2 regions of the Aquamicrobium segne genome follow, and region 1 is predicted to be linked to the other one. Evidence: riboswitches for the same ligand, from Rfam matches in the RefSeq annotation. Region 1 holds a riboswitch; the other holds the start of a gene.

Region 1 (5,837 bases):
GCCAAAGCCATGGCCGGACAAGGCAAGCCAGAAACACCTCGTCCACGCCCGGTTCCAAAACCCAACACGCAATCCAAGACCAGAGATGATGGCGGACAAGGCTCGCTTTTCTGACAGAGCTTTTCTTGTTTTCATGAAAAACGGATGAAATGCTCTAATCTCTTGTTTTAGCCGCATTTATGCGACGCCAGAAGATTCCGTCTGGCTGCAAAATGCTCTAAGAATCCGGTTTTTCCATGCACCGCAAAAAGAAATCGGCATTCGGGCAGATTGCCCTCACATCTGCAAAATCAGCCTGTTTTTCCAACAGAGCCCGGCACTGCTCTTTAACTGGACAGGTCAGGCAGGTCGTGCGCGCCTCAGCCATTGCCTTGCCTGCCTCCAGACGCGCCGCAGAAGCAGCATCGATCCCGGCTCGCTCCATGGCGAGGTCAAAAATCCTGAACTGCCTCCAGACAAGTTCAGTCAGCGGCCAGCGTTGCGCAGAAGCCATATCTGCCTCCTGCGCTGCATGTTAGAGTATTTCATCCCATCATGGAAACGAATGAAATGCCGCAGGCTCTTTTCATGGAGCGCGGTTGCGTCCTGCCGGACGCAACCGCCTGTCCTTGCAAAACGCTCTAATAGCGCCCGCTATAATAGCGCTCATCACATTCAGCGACATAGACCTGACCATTGGGCGCGCGGTAACGGCACATCTGGCGATCACCTGGCTGTGGCCCGCCGGAAGTGGCAACCACAGCACCAAGCAGCGCACCGGCACCGGCGCCAATCAGCGTGCTCTTTGTATCGCGGCCAATCGCCTGACCAACCAGTGCCCCGCCCACACCACCAACGGCGGCCCCTGTCGTGGCGCGCTGCTGTTGCGGCGTTTGCGAACAGCCGGCAAGACCCATGGTCAGGGCGACAGCGCCAATGGCTGCAAATTTAAAAACTCTCATCTGATCCTTCTCCTTGTCTGATAGCCCATTCTCACATCGCATCATGAAGATGAACGTAAGCTGACTGCAACAGGTTCCGGGTTTTTGATACAAGCCCTTACATCATGCGATCAGGGCGGCCAAAAGGCCGCAACTTGCGCTGCGGCCTTTCAAGAAAAATGCTGATTGATCAATAAATATCAAAATTGAAATATTTTGACTGAATTTTCTGGTAGGTGCCGTCAGCAACAATGGCGTCAATGGCGCTGTTGATCTTTTCGCGCAGTTCATCCTCACCCTTGCGAATGGCGATACCGGTTTCCAGTTCAGTGCCCTCAACATCGCCAATTAGCTTGCAGCAATCCGCCTCATCCGAATTGTTGAGCCAGTCAACGAGAACGAATTTATCGGACACAAGCGCGTCAAGACGGCCATTGAGCATATCCTGCACGGCCTCTTCCTGTGTCGGGTAAAGCTTAACATCCGCGCCAGCCTTGGCATAATGATCCTGTGCATAAATTGCCTGCGTGGTCGCCGATTGCGCCCCGATCGTCTTGCCCGCAAGCTCTTCGGGCTTGGTGCCGCTCAGGTCACTGTCCTTGGTGGCGATGACAGCCAGCGGCGTGACATAGTATTTATTGGTAAAATCAACCTGCTCCTTGCGCTCTTCGGTGATCGACATGGAGGCAACAACAGCATCGAACTTGCTGGCCTGAAGGGCTGGAATAATGCCATCCCAATCCTGCACGACAAATTCACATTCGACCTTCATCTGCTCGCAAAGCGCATTGGCAATGTCGATGTCAAACCCTTCAAGCTGACCATCGGCTGTCAAACTGTTGAAGGGAGGATAAGCACCTTCAGTCCCAATCCTGAGCTTGCCATCCTGTGCGGCTGCCTGACCGGCGATAAGAGCAATCACGCTCGCCGTGGCAACGCCTGCGAGCCATCTGGAAATTCGCATATTATACCTCTTCCCAAAAAATTCAGGCCCCTTTGGCCTTGTCTCCAGCCAAGCACAGCCAGAAGCCGGAGACAAGCCGAAAAGGAGAGGCTTATACTTGAACGGGACTGCGAAAATGCTTGGAGAGTTTGAGGCCCTGCGCCTGATAGTTGGAGCCAAGATCAGCACCATAAAGCGCTTGCGGGCGTGCAAGCATATGTTCATAGACCAATCGGCCTACAATCTGTGCGTGATCAAGGATGAAGGGAACCTCATGGCTGCGCACTTCCAGAACGGCGCGGCTGCCGGTGCCGCCAGCAGCCGAATGGCCAAAGCCGGGATCAAAAAAACCGGCATAGTGAACCCGGAATTCACCCACCAGCGGGTCGAAAGGTGTCATTTCGGCTGCATATAAGGGCGGCACATGCACGGCCTCGCGGCTGACCAGAATATAAAACTCGTCAGGATCAAGCACCAATTCAGCCGCACCCCGATTATAAAGCGGCTCCCAGAAATCCAGCACCTCATGAATGGCGCGGCGGTCCACGTCGATGAGGCCGGTGTGATGTTTGGCGCGGTAGCCGATCAGCCCGTTGGCATCCCCTTCCAGATCAATGGACAAGGCAATGCCACCGCCAGAAATATCGGGCGGATCGGTTGCCACCAGCATCTCGCCTTGATGCAGCGCATGCAGTTCTTCTTCACCAAGCAAGGCATTGCCACTGCGAAACCGGATTTGCGACAGGCGTGAACCGGTGCGGGCAACGATTGGAAAGGTCCGCGGACTGACTTCCAGATAGAGCGGGCCATGATAGCCAGCGGCAATCTTGTCAAACTCCGCGCCGTGATCCGTCATCACACGGGTGAAAATATCAAGCCGTCCGGTCGAGCTTTTGGGATTGGCCGAGGCAGAAATTTTTTCTGGCAACGCAAGTGTTTCCAAAAGCGGCACGATATAGACGCAGCCCGTTTCCAGAACGGCGCCCGCGCTTAAGTCAATTTCATGCAATTGCAGCCGGTCAAGTTTTTCTGCAACCGAATGGCCCGGCCCCGGCAGAAAGGAGGCGCGCACCCTGAACGCCTTTTCTCCCAACCGCAGATCAAGGCTTGCAGGCTGAATCTGGTCAGCATCGAGTGCGCGAGGTGAAACAAGCGCGCCAGTTTCAAACAGCGCGGCAATTTCCTGATCGGGCAAAATGCCAGTCTGACGCAAGGCTCAAGCTCCCGGCCGATAGGGGATGACAATTGAATATGTCTTAAACATACAAATGATTGACGCAACCCGGCGTGAGGTTTAAAGCCATGCTTATCCCGTGGTGATTTGGCCGGTCGGCTTGCAGCCACGTTAAACAAGTCGCTAAGGGACCGTCGGACTCTTTGGAAGCTGTCTGTACCGGTTGCGACTTCGCGGCCGGTTTTTTGTTTTGGGAAAGAAAGCCATGACATCGGACAAGACACGCAATTGGAAACCACGCACGACGCTGGTTCACGACGCAACGCTGCGCTCACAATATGGCGAGATGTCAGAAGCAATCTTTCTCACGCAAGGCTATGTCTATAAAACGGCAGAGGCTGCCGAAGCCCGCTTCAAGGGTGAAGATCCGGGTTTCATCTATTCGCGCTACGCCAATCCTACGGTTGACATGTTTGAAAGGCGCATGTGTGCGCTTGAAGGCGCTGAAGAAGGCCGCGCCATGGCTTCAGGCATGGCAGCGGTGGCCGCAGCCATTCTGTGCAGCCTCAGGGCGGGTGATCATATTGTGGCGGCACGCGCTTTATTCGGCTCCTGTCGCTGGATCGTCGAGACACTGGCGCCGCGCTATGGCATTGAAGCCACGCTGGTCGATGGCAAGGACATTGCCAATTGGGAACAGGCCGTACGCCCCAACACCAAGCTTTTCTTCCTTGAAAGCCCGACCAACCCCACCCTTGAGGTCATCGACATTGCCGCTGTGGCAGCCCTTGCCAATTCGATTGGCGCAAGGCTGGTGGTTGACAATGTGTTTGCCACGCCACTGCTGCAACGCCCGCTGGAACTGGGCGCTCATGTCGTCGTCTATTCAGCTACCAAGCATATAGACGGGCAAGGCCGCTGTCTGGGCGGCATCGTCCTTTCCGACAAGGCATGGGTTGAAGAGCATTTGCAGGATTACTTCCGCCATACCGGCCCGTCCATGTCGCCCTTTAATGCGTGGACGCTGCTCAAGGGGCTGGAAACACTTGCCGTGCGGGTTGATCAGCAGATGCGCTCGGCCGCCCGCATTGCCGATCTTCTGGCGCAAGCGCCGCAGATCGAGCGCGTCATCTATCCAGGCCGTCCCGACCATCCGCAGGCCGATATAATCGCCAGGCAGATGTCAGGTGGCTCAACGCTCATCTGTTTTGACGTAAAAGGCGGCAGGGCGGGAGCTTTTGCCTTCCAGAATGCGCTTGATATTGTGCTGCTTTCCAACAATCTGGGCGATGCCAAAAGCCTGATTACCCATCCAGCCACGACCACGCACAAGAATCTGAGCGATGAAGCACGGGCTGAAAGCGGGATTGGTGCAGGCACGTTGCGACTGTCGATCGGCCTTGAGGATATTGACGACCTCGTAGAGGATATTGAGCAGGCGCTGGCCAGCGTTCGCTAGAGCATTTGTGCGACGTCAGATGGAATCATCTGACGTCGCACAAATTGCGGTTAAAACAAAAGTTTAGAGCCGGTCTTTCGACCGGCTCTTTCTAGTTCAGGCTTTGATCGCCTTCACCTTTGCCTCGATGCGGGCGCCAATATCGGCATCGACGCTCTTCCAGTAATCGAAAGCACGGCTCAGCACCGGTTCACGCACACCACCGGCAAGGCCACCGGCAACCGTATCAACCAGTGCCGCACGCTGGGCATCATTGAAGACCTCGCGCACCAGAGTGCCCGGCTGGCTGAAATCATCATCTTCAGCCCGCAGCGCATAAGCGCTGCGAACCATTGGACCATCAGCTTCCCAGCCATCTGCGACCGGGCCGGTCTCATCCGACCACGAACGTCCGCCGCTATTGGGCGCATAGACCGGGGCGTTGCCCGAATGATGATAGGTCATGTGGCCATCAAACATATAGGAGTTAACCGGCACCTTGGGCTGGTTGACCGGCAATTGATGGAAATTGGTGCCGATGCGGTTGCGCTGGGCGTCGGCATAGGCAAAAGCCCGGCCAAGCAGCATCTTGTCGGGTGACAGGCCAATGCCCGGCACGGTGTTGCCCGGCGAGAAGGCGGCCTGCTCGATCTGGGCAAAGAAATTTTCCGGGTTGCGGTTGAGCGTCATCTTGCCGACCCTGATCAGCGGATAATCCTTATGCGGCCAGGTCTTGGTCAGGTCAAACGGGTTGATGCGGTAGGTCTTGGCCTCTTCATAAGGCATGACCTGAACCGACAGGATCCAACTTGGATGCTCGCCACGCTCAATGGCGTCAAACAGGTCACGGCGATGGAAATCAGCATCATTGCCCGACATGGCGGCAGCTTCTTCATTGCTGAAGAATTCCATGCCCTGCTCGGTGTGGAAGTGGTACTTGACCCAGAATTTTTCGCCCTTTGCATTAACCCACATATAGGTGTGCGAGCCATAGCCATTCATGTGACGCCAGGTGCGCGGCAGGCCGCGCTCGCCCATCAGATAGGTCACCTGATGCGCGGTCTCCGGGTTGCTGGTCCAGAAATCCCACTGCATGTGATTGTCGCGCAGCCCGGAATCGGGCAGACGCCGCTGGCTGCGGATGAAATGCGGGAACTTCATCGGGTCACGCACGAAAAAGATCGGCGTGTTGTTGCCGACGAGGTCGTAATTGCCTTCACTGGTGTAGAATTTCAGCGAAAAGCCACGCACGTCGCGCCATGTGTCGGGGCTGCCCTGTTCACCGGCAACGGTGGAGAAACGCGCCAGCATATCCGTCGAAGCACCCTTCTGGAAAAGGGCTGCCTTGGTATAGGCTGAGAC
Region 2 (5,837 bases), on a different contig from region 1:
CTTGCCCTTGATTTATGGGCCGATGATCATGATCTGCTCTATCGCGGCAGCTTTGCTGAACTGGACATTACGCCTGAGGCTCTTGAGGGACGCACCTTGCCCACGCTTGACGGGGCTGGCGAAGCGCGGCTGAAAAATGGCGCGATCCTGCTGGAGAAAAACCCGCACAGCCTGCGTGGCCATGCAGCCGACATCACCCGGCTGGAGCTTTCCTCCGGTCAGGCGACTGTATCCGTGACCGGACCTGTCGCGATTGATGAACAGGGGCTGGTTGATGCAGAACTGATGGTCCGCATCACCAATCCCGAAAAAATTGCCGAGATACTGGCAACCGCCATCCCCAAACAGGCCCGCAAGATCAGACAGGGCTTTGGCGCGCTTGCCATGATGGGCAAGCAGCCCATTCTGCCGCTCACGATAAGCAGGAGCAACGCCACGCTGGGCTTCATCCCATTAGGCAGGATCAAGCCGCTGGAGTAATTTTCTCAACACATGATCTCGAAAAACCCGCAACTTTTCGAAACTCTGTTTTATTTCTGATGCTCCACAGCCTGACGACCGAAATTGGGGGCATCGACCTCCTGCCCAGCCTCAATGATCGAGCGGCGGATAGCGCGGGTATGCGTAAACAGATCAAACAGCTTGTCGCCATCGCCCCAGCGAATCGCTTTTTGCAAGGAAGCCAGATCTTCTGAAAACCGCGCCAGCATTTCCAGAATGGCATCCTTGTTATGCAGGCATACATCACGCCACATGGTCGGGTCGGAAGCCGCCAGACGGGTAAAATCACGAAAACCGGAAGCCGAATATTTGATGACTTCCGATTGTGTCACCGTTTCCAGATCGCTGGCCGTGCCGACGATGTTATAAGCAATAATATGCGGCAGATGCGAGACAATCGCCAGTGTCCGGTCATGATGATCGGCATCCATTATCTCGATATTGGCGCCGCAAAGCCGCCAGAATTGCGACAGCTTCTCCAGTGCCTGTGGGTCAGTTCCCGGCAGCGGGGTAAAGATGCACCAGCGGTTTTCAAACAATTCGGCAAAACCGGCATCCGGGCCGGATTTTTCGGTACCTGCCAGCGGGTGGCCCGGAATGAAATGCACCCCTTCGGGAATATGCGGCTGCATCTGGGCAATCACCGAAGATTTGGTCGAGCCGACATCAGTCAGGATCGCTCCCTTTTTCAAGGCAGGTGCAATCTCTTTGGCAATCGCTTGCGAAGCGCCAACCGGCACCGAGACAATGACCAGATCGGCATCGCAAACCGCTTCTGCAGCTTGCGCAAAATAGCTGTCACCAAGGCCAAGTTGTTTTGCCCGCTCCAGCGTCTCAAGACTACGGGTGGCAATGGCAATATGGCGGCCAAGATTATTTTTTCGGATGATGCGGGCCACAGACGAGCCGATCAGGCCGATGCCGACAAGGGCAATCTTCTCAAATAAAGGTTCAGATAGAGGTTCAGGCATTTTTCAACTTTTCAGAAATTTAGTCAGTGCGGCGACAACACCGCGATTGGCTTCTTCGGTTCCGACTGTCATCCGCAGCGCATCGGGAAGCCCATAGGCACCAACGCGCCGCAATATATAGCCGCGCGCGCTCAGATAATCGTCGGCGGCAGAAGCCGAATGCCTGCCTTCTTCCGGAAAATGAATGAGAATAAAATTGGTAACGCTGGGCGTCACCCGAAGCCCCAATGCCGTCAGTTCTTCAGTGAGCCAGGGCAACCAGGTCTCATTATGAACAAGCGAATGCTCGACATGAGCCTGATCGCGGATCGCTGCCGCACCTGCGGCAAGTGCGGTAGCCGTGACGTTGAAAGGATCGCGCACTCTTTCCAAGGCGTCGATAATATGGACTGGCGCATAGATCCAGCCAATACGCGCCCCGCCAAGCCCGTAAACCTTGGAGAAGGTGCGCGTCATGACCACATTTTGCGCGCTTGCCACCAGTTCAATACCCGCCTCATAGTCGTTGCGGCGCACATATTCAGCATAGGCGGCATCAAGCACCAGCATGACATTTTTCGGCAGGCCGGCATGCAGACGCCGCACCTCATCGAAAGGAATATAGGTGCCGGTCGGATTGGCCGGATTGGCCAGAAACACCATGCGTGTTCTGGGGCTCACACAGGCAAGGATCGCATCGACATCGACGCGCTCATCCTTTTCAGCAGCAATCACCGGTGTGGCGCCCGCTGCCAGAATGGCGATGCGATAGGCTAAAAAGCCATATTGCGGATAGATTGCCTCATCGCCCGGCGCAAGATAGATACGCGACAAAAGCGCCAGCGCCTCATCCGAACCATTGAAGCACATGAGATTGGCCATGTTCAGCCCATGCACCTCAGCAATGGCTTCGCGCAGGCATGTCGATGACCCGTCAGGATAAAATTCCAGCCGTCCGGCTGCCTCGCGCGCGGCCTCGGTTGCCTTTGAAGACGCGCCAAGCGGATTTTCATTGGCAGAAAGCTTGTACAGCTTCACACCCGGCGGCACCGTACTTTTGCCCGGCACATAAGCATCAATGTCCAAAATACCGGCGCGAGGCTGGGGACGAGACTGTTCTGGTGCCATGGTCATGATCTGAAATCCGCTGAAGGCCGGGACATTCCGGCAAGATATTTTGAAATAGCTGTCACACCCGACATTGTCGAGACTTGAGTGTGTCAGCAAGCATTGACGAAGATCGGGGCCAGTCCTAAATATATGCCAGTTCCGTGGTGATTTGGCCGGTCGGCTTGCAGCCACGTTAAAGAAGTCGCTAAAAAAGGCCGAGGCTGACAAGTCCTGTCAGGACCGGTTGCGATTTCGCCGCCGGTCTTTTTTGTTTGGCCGGCCAGTTTGTTGGAGAATATGATGCCGATCAAGATCCCCGATCAGCTTCCTGCGCGTGAAATACTCGTTCGCGAGGGTGTGTCCGTCATGGATGAACGCACCGCTCTGCGGCAGGATATCCGCCCGCTCCAGATCGGCTTGCTCAACCTCATGCCCAACAAGATCCGCACCGAAACCCAGTTTGCCCGGCTGCTTGGCGCTTCGCCCTTGCAGGTTGAATTGACGCTGGTGCGCGTTGGCAATCACAAGGCCAAAAACACGTCTGAAGAGCATCTGATCTCCTTCTACCAGACATGGGAAGAAGTGCGCGGGCGCAAGTTCGACGGCTTCATCATCACCGGTGCGCCAATCGAGCTGCTGGCATATGAGGATGTGGATTACTGGCGCGAGCTTGAACAGATTTTCGACTGGACAACCACCAATGTCCATTCCTCCTTCTTCATTTGCTGGGGGGCCATGGCCGCGGCCTGGCATTTCCATCGCATCCCCAAATATACGCTGGATAAAAAGGCTTTCGGTGTCTATCGCCATCATAACAACATTCCGGCCTCGCCCTATCTTGCCGGTTTTTCCGATGATTTTGCCGTGCCCGTATCACGCTGGACGGAAGTGCGCAGCCACGACATTCCACAGGATCGCGGCCTTGATCTGCTGATGGAATCAGACATTACCGGCCCCTGCCTGCTGTCAGAAGCAACCGGCAACCGGCTCTACATGTTCAACCATATCGAGTATGATTCAACCTCGCTGAAGGAAGAATATGACCGCGATATTGCGGCAGGCAGCGCCATTGACGTGCCGCATGAATATTATCCGGGCAATGACCCTTCACGCCCGCCACTCAACCGGTGGCGCTCACATGCACATCTGTTGTTTGGCAACTGGCTCAATCAGGTCTATCAGACCACCATATTTGATCTCAGCAAGATCGGCCAGTCGGCTTAGCGCAACGGGCGTTCTGACGAACGCAGCTTCCACTGCTCCAAGCTCTTGTTTTAGCCGCATTTGTGCAACGCCAGATGGCACCATCTGTGCTCACAAAATGCTTTAGCGCATGCCAAGGCTTGGTCTGCCCTGCGGAGAAAGCACAGGCACAAAAACGCGGCGCGAGGCCCGCTGGGCAACCGGAATGCCCTGATAGAGGCGCTTTTGCGCTTCTACGACAATAACACCGGAAAAAATCGGCCAGGCTTTACGGCCACTGCTTTCCAGCAGGCTGTGCATACGCATCATGAACCGTCGGCGTGACGGGGGAAACAACAACCCGTCCGCCCATGCTGCCGGTGTGAAATTTGCCTCCCGCAACAAGTCGCCAAGCTGCCCGCGCGAATAGGGCCGGCCGGTGCCAAAGGGTGTGTGTTCAAAACGCGCCCACACGCCACGCCGGTTCGGCACGACAATAACGACACGACCGGCTGGCGACAAAACCCGCCAGATTTCATTCAGCGTCTCGCGCGGGTTTTCCACATGTTCCAGAGAATGAACCAGCAACATGCGGTCGATAGACGCATCCGGCAGCGGCAGTTCCTCATCAAACACCAGTGCTGTGGCGGCAGGTCCCGTTGCTGGCCACAACACCGCACCTTGCGTGGCGGGCATGAAAGCAAACACACGTTCCGCATCTGCACCAAAGCGCTCCAGCCAGGGCAAGGCATAGCCTAGCCCCACCAGACGCTCATTGGGCACCTGCGCCCAGATTGATGACAGCGCCATGGTAATCGAGCGCTCAGCAAGACGGCCAAGGGGTGAGGCATAAAAAGAACGCAGATCAACAATATCAGAATACATGAAACGCCTTTTCAGCTTTGATCAAACGCTAACCGCTGTTGACAGCAGTTTCAACAAAACCTGCGCTGGGCAACCAAAAGCGAGGATGACAGTCCCTTATATCCGCCCTATGTCTAAAATGACGAAGGAGATTGATCATGACTGTTGAAGTTGAGCTGTTCACGTGCCAGCAGGATAATTTCGGTGCATTGATACGCGACAGAAAAACCAATGCCGTGGCGCTGATCGATGCGCCTGAAGAAGCACCGATCATAGCCGCTATTGAGCGCACCGGCTGGCCCCCCTCGCATCTGTTCATCACCCATCATCACAGCGACCATGTGGCCGCCAATCTGGCCCTGAAACAGCGCTTCAACCTGCACATTACCGGCCCGGAAGCCGAGAAGGACAAAATCCCCGGCATTGATGAGACGGTCAAGGATGGCTCACGCATCGCTTTCGGCAGCGGCTTTATTGACGTGATTGCCACCCCCGGCCACACGGCAGGTCATGTCTGCTATCACCTGCCACAGGCAAACATCATCTTTACCGCCGATACGCTGTTTGCGCTGGGCTGCGGGCGCTTGTTTGAATGCAAACCGGAAGTGATGTTTGCATCATTGCAAAAACTGGCAGCCCTGCCTGCTGACACGCAAGTCTATTGCGGCCATGAATATACGCTGAGCAATGCCCGTTTTGCCCTGACCATTGATCCTGCCAATGCTGCCTTGCAGGCCCGCGCCAAAGAGATCGAGGCCTTGCGGGCACAGAACAAGCCAACCTTGCCCACCACCATCGGTGCAGAGCTTGAAACCAACCCGTTCCTGCGCTTTGCCGATCCGACAATCCGTAAAAATCTTGGCATGGAAAATGCAACGGATGTCGAGGTCTTTACCGAAATCCGCCATCGCAAGGATAATGCATGATCCTGAAAAGCTGCAGACTTTTCAGATAAGATCATGCGCCAAAACAAACCTTAAGTCCCGGCCGGGATTTTCCTGCCAAGCAACAGCGACTTTGCCGCCAGCACCGCACCACCGGTAATCAGCAGGCAGGCGGCAAGAATGCGCAGCGACGGCTCGGCAAAGCCGGTGGCAATCAGCACCAGAGTGGACAAAAGTGGCGCGGCATAGCTGGCGGCCCCCAGCACCTGAATATCACCGCGCTTCACGCCGATGTCCCATGCGTAAAAGGCGGCCCCCACCGGCATCAGCCCCAACCCGATCACGG

Evidence for each region. Region 1 has a riboswitch for S-adenosylmethionine ahead of ACFPLB_RS11755 (O-succinylhomoserine sulfhydrylase). Riboswitches for the same ligand answer to the same signal wherever they lie in the genome.
Region 2: linked by a shared signal. The riboswitch ahead of ACFPLB_RS06695 (homoserine O-succinyltransferase) and the one ahead of ACFPLB_RS11755 (O-succinylhomoserine sulfhydrylase) in region 1 are both predicted to bind S-adenosylmethionine.

What each region holds. Positions count from the first base shown of each region.
Region 1 is NZ_JBHSLL010000039.1:33,788-39,624, reverse strand. Features, by position in the region: gene xseA (exodeoxyribonuclease VII large subunit) at 1-114, shown strand, start outside; gene ACFPLB_RS11775 (DUF6455 family protein) at 218-493, opposite strand; gene ACFPLB_RS11770 (YMGG-like glycine zipper-containing protein) at 621-941, opposite strand; gene ACFPLB_RS11765 (ABC transporter substrate-binding protein) at 1,111-1,884, opposite strand; gene ACFPLB_RS11760 (2'-deoxycytidine 5'-triphosphate deaminase) at 1,976-3,076, opposite strand; SAM riboswitch at 3,167-3,244, shown strand; gene ACFPLB_RS11755 (O-succinylhomoserine sulfhydrylase) at 3,303-4,496, shown strand; gene ACFPLB_RS11750 (catalase) at 4,593-5,837, opposite strand, start outside.
Region 2 is NZ_JBHSLL010000016.1:35,899-41,735, reverse strand. Features, by position in the region: gene ACFPLB_RS06710 (DUF2125 domain-containing protein) at 1-480, shown strand, start outside; gene ACFPLB_RS06705 (prephenate/arogenate dehydrogenase family protein) at 531-1,472, opposite strand; gene ACFPLB_RS06700 (pyridoxal phosphate-dependent aminotransferase) at 1,476-2,585, opposite strand; SAM riboswitch at 2,713-2,792, shown strand; gene ACFPLB_RS06695 (homoserine O-succinyltransferase) at 2,862-3,785, shown strand; gene ACFPLB_RS06690 (class I SAM-dependent methyltransferase) at 3,888-4,628, opposite strand; gene gloB (hydroxyacylglutathione hydrolase) at 4,766-5,533, shown strand; gene yddG (aromatic amino acid exporter YddG) at 5,584-5,837, opposite strand, start outside.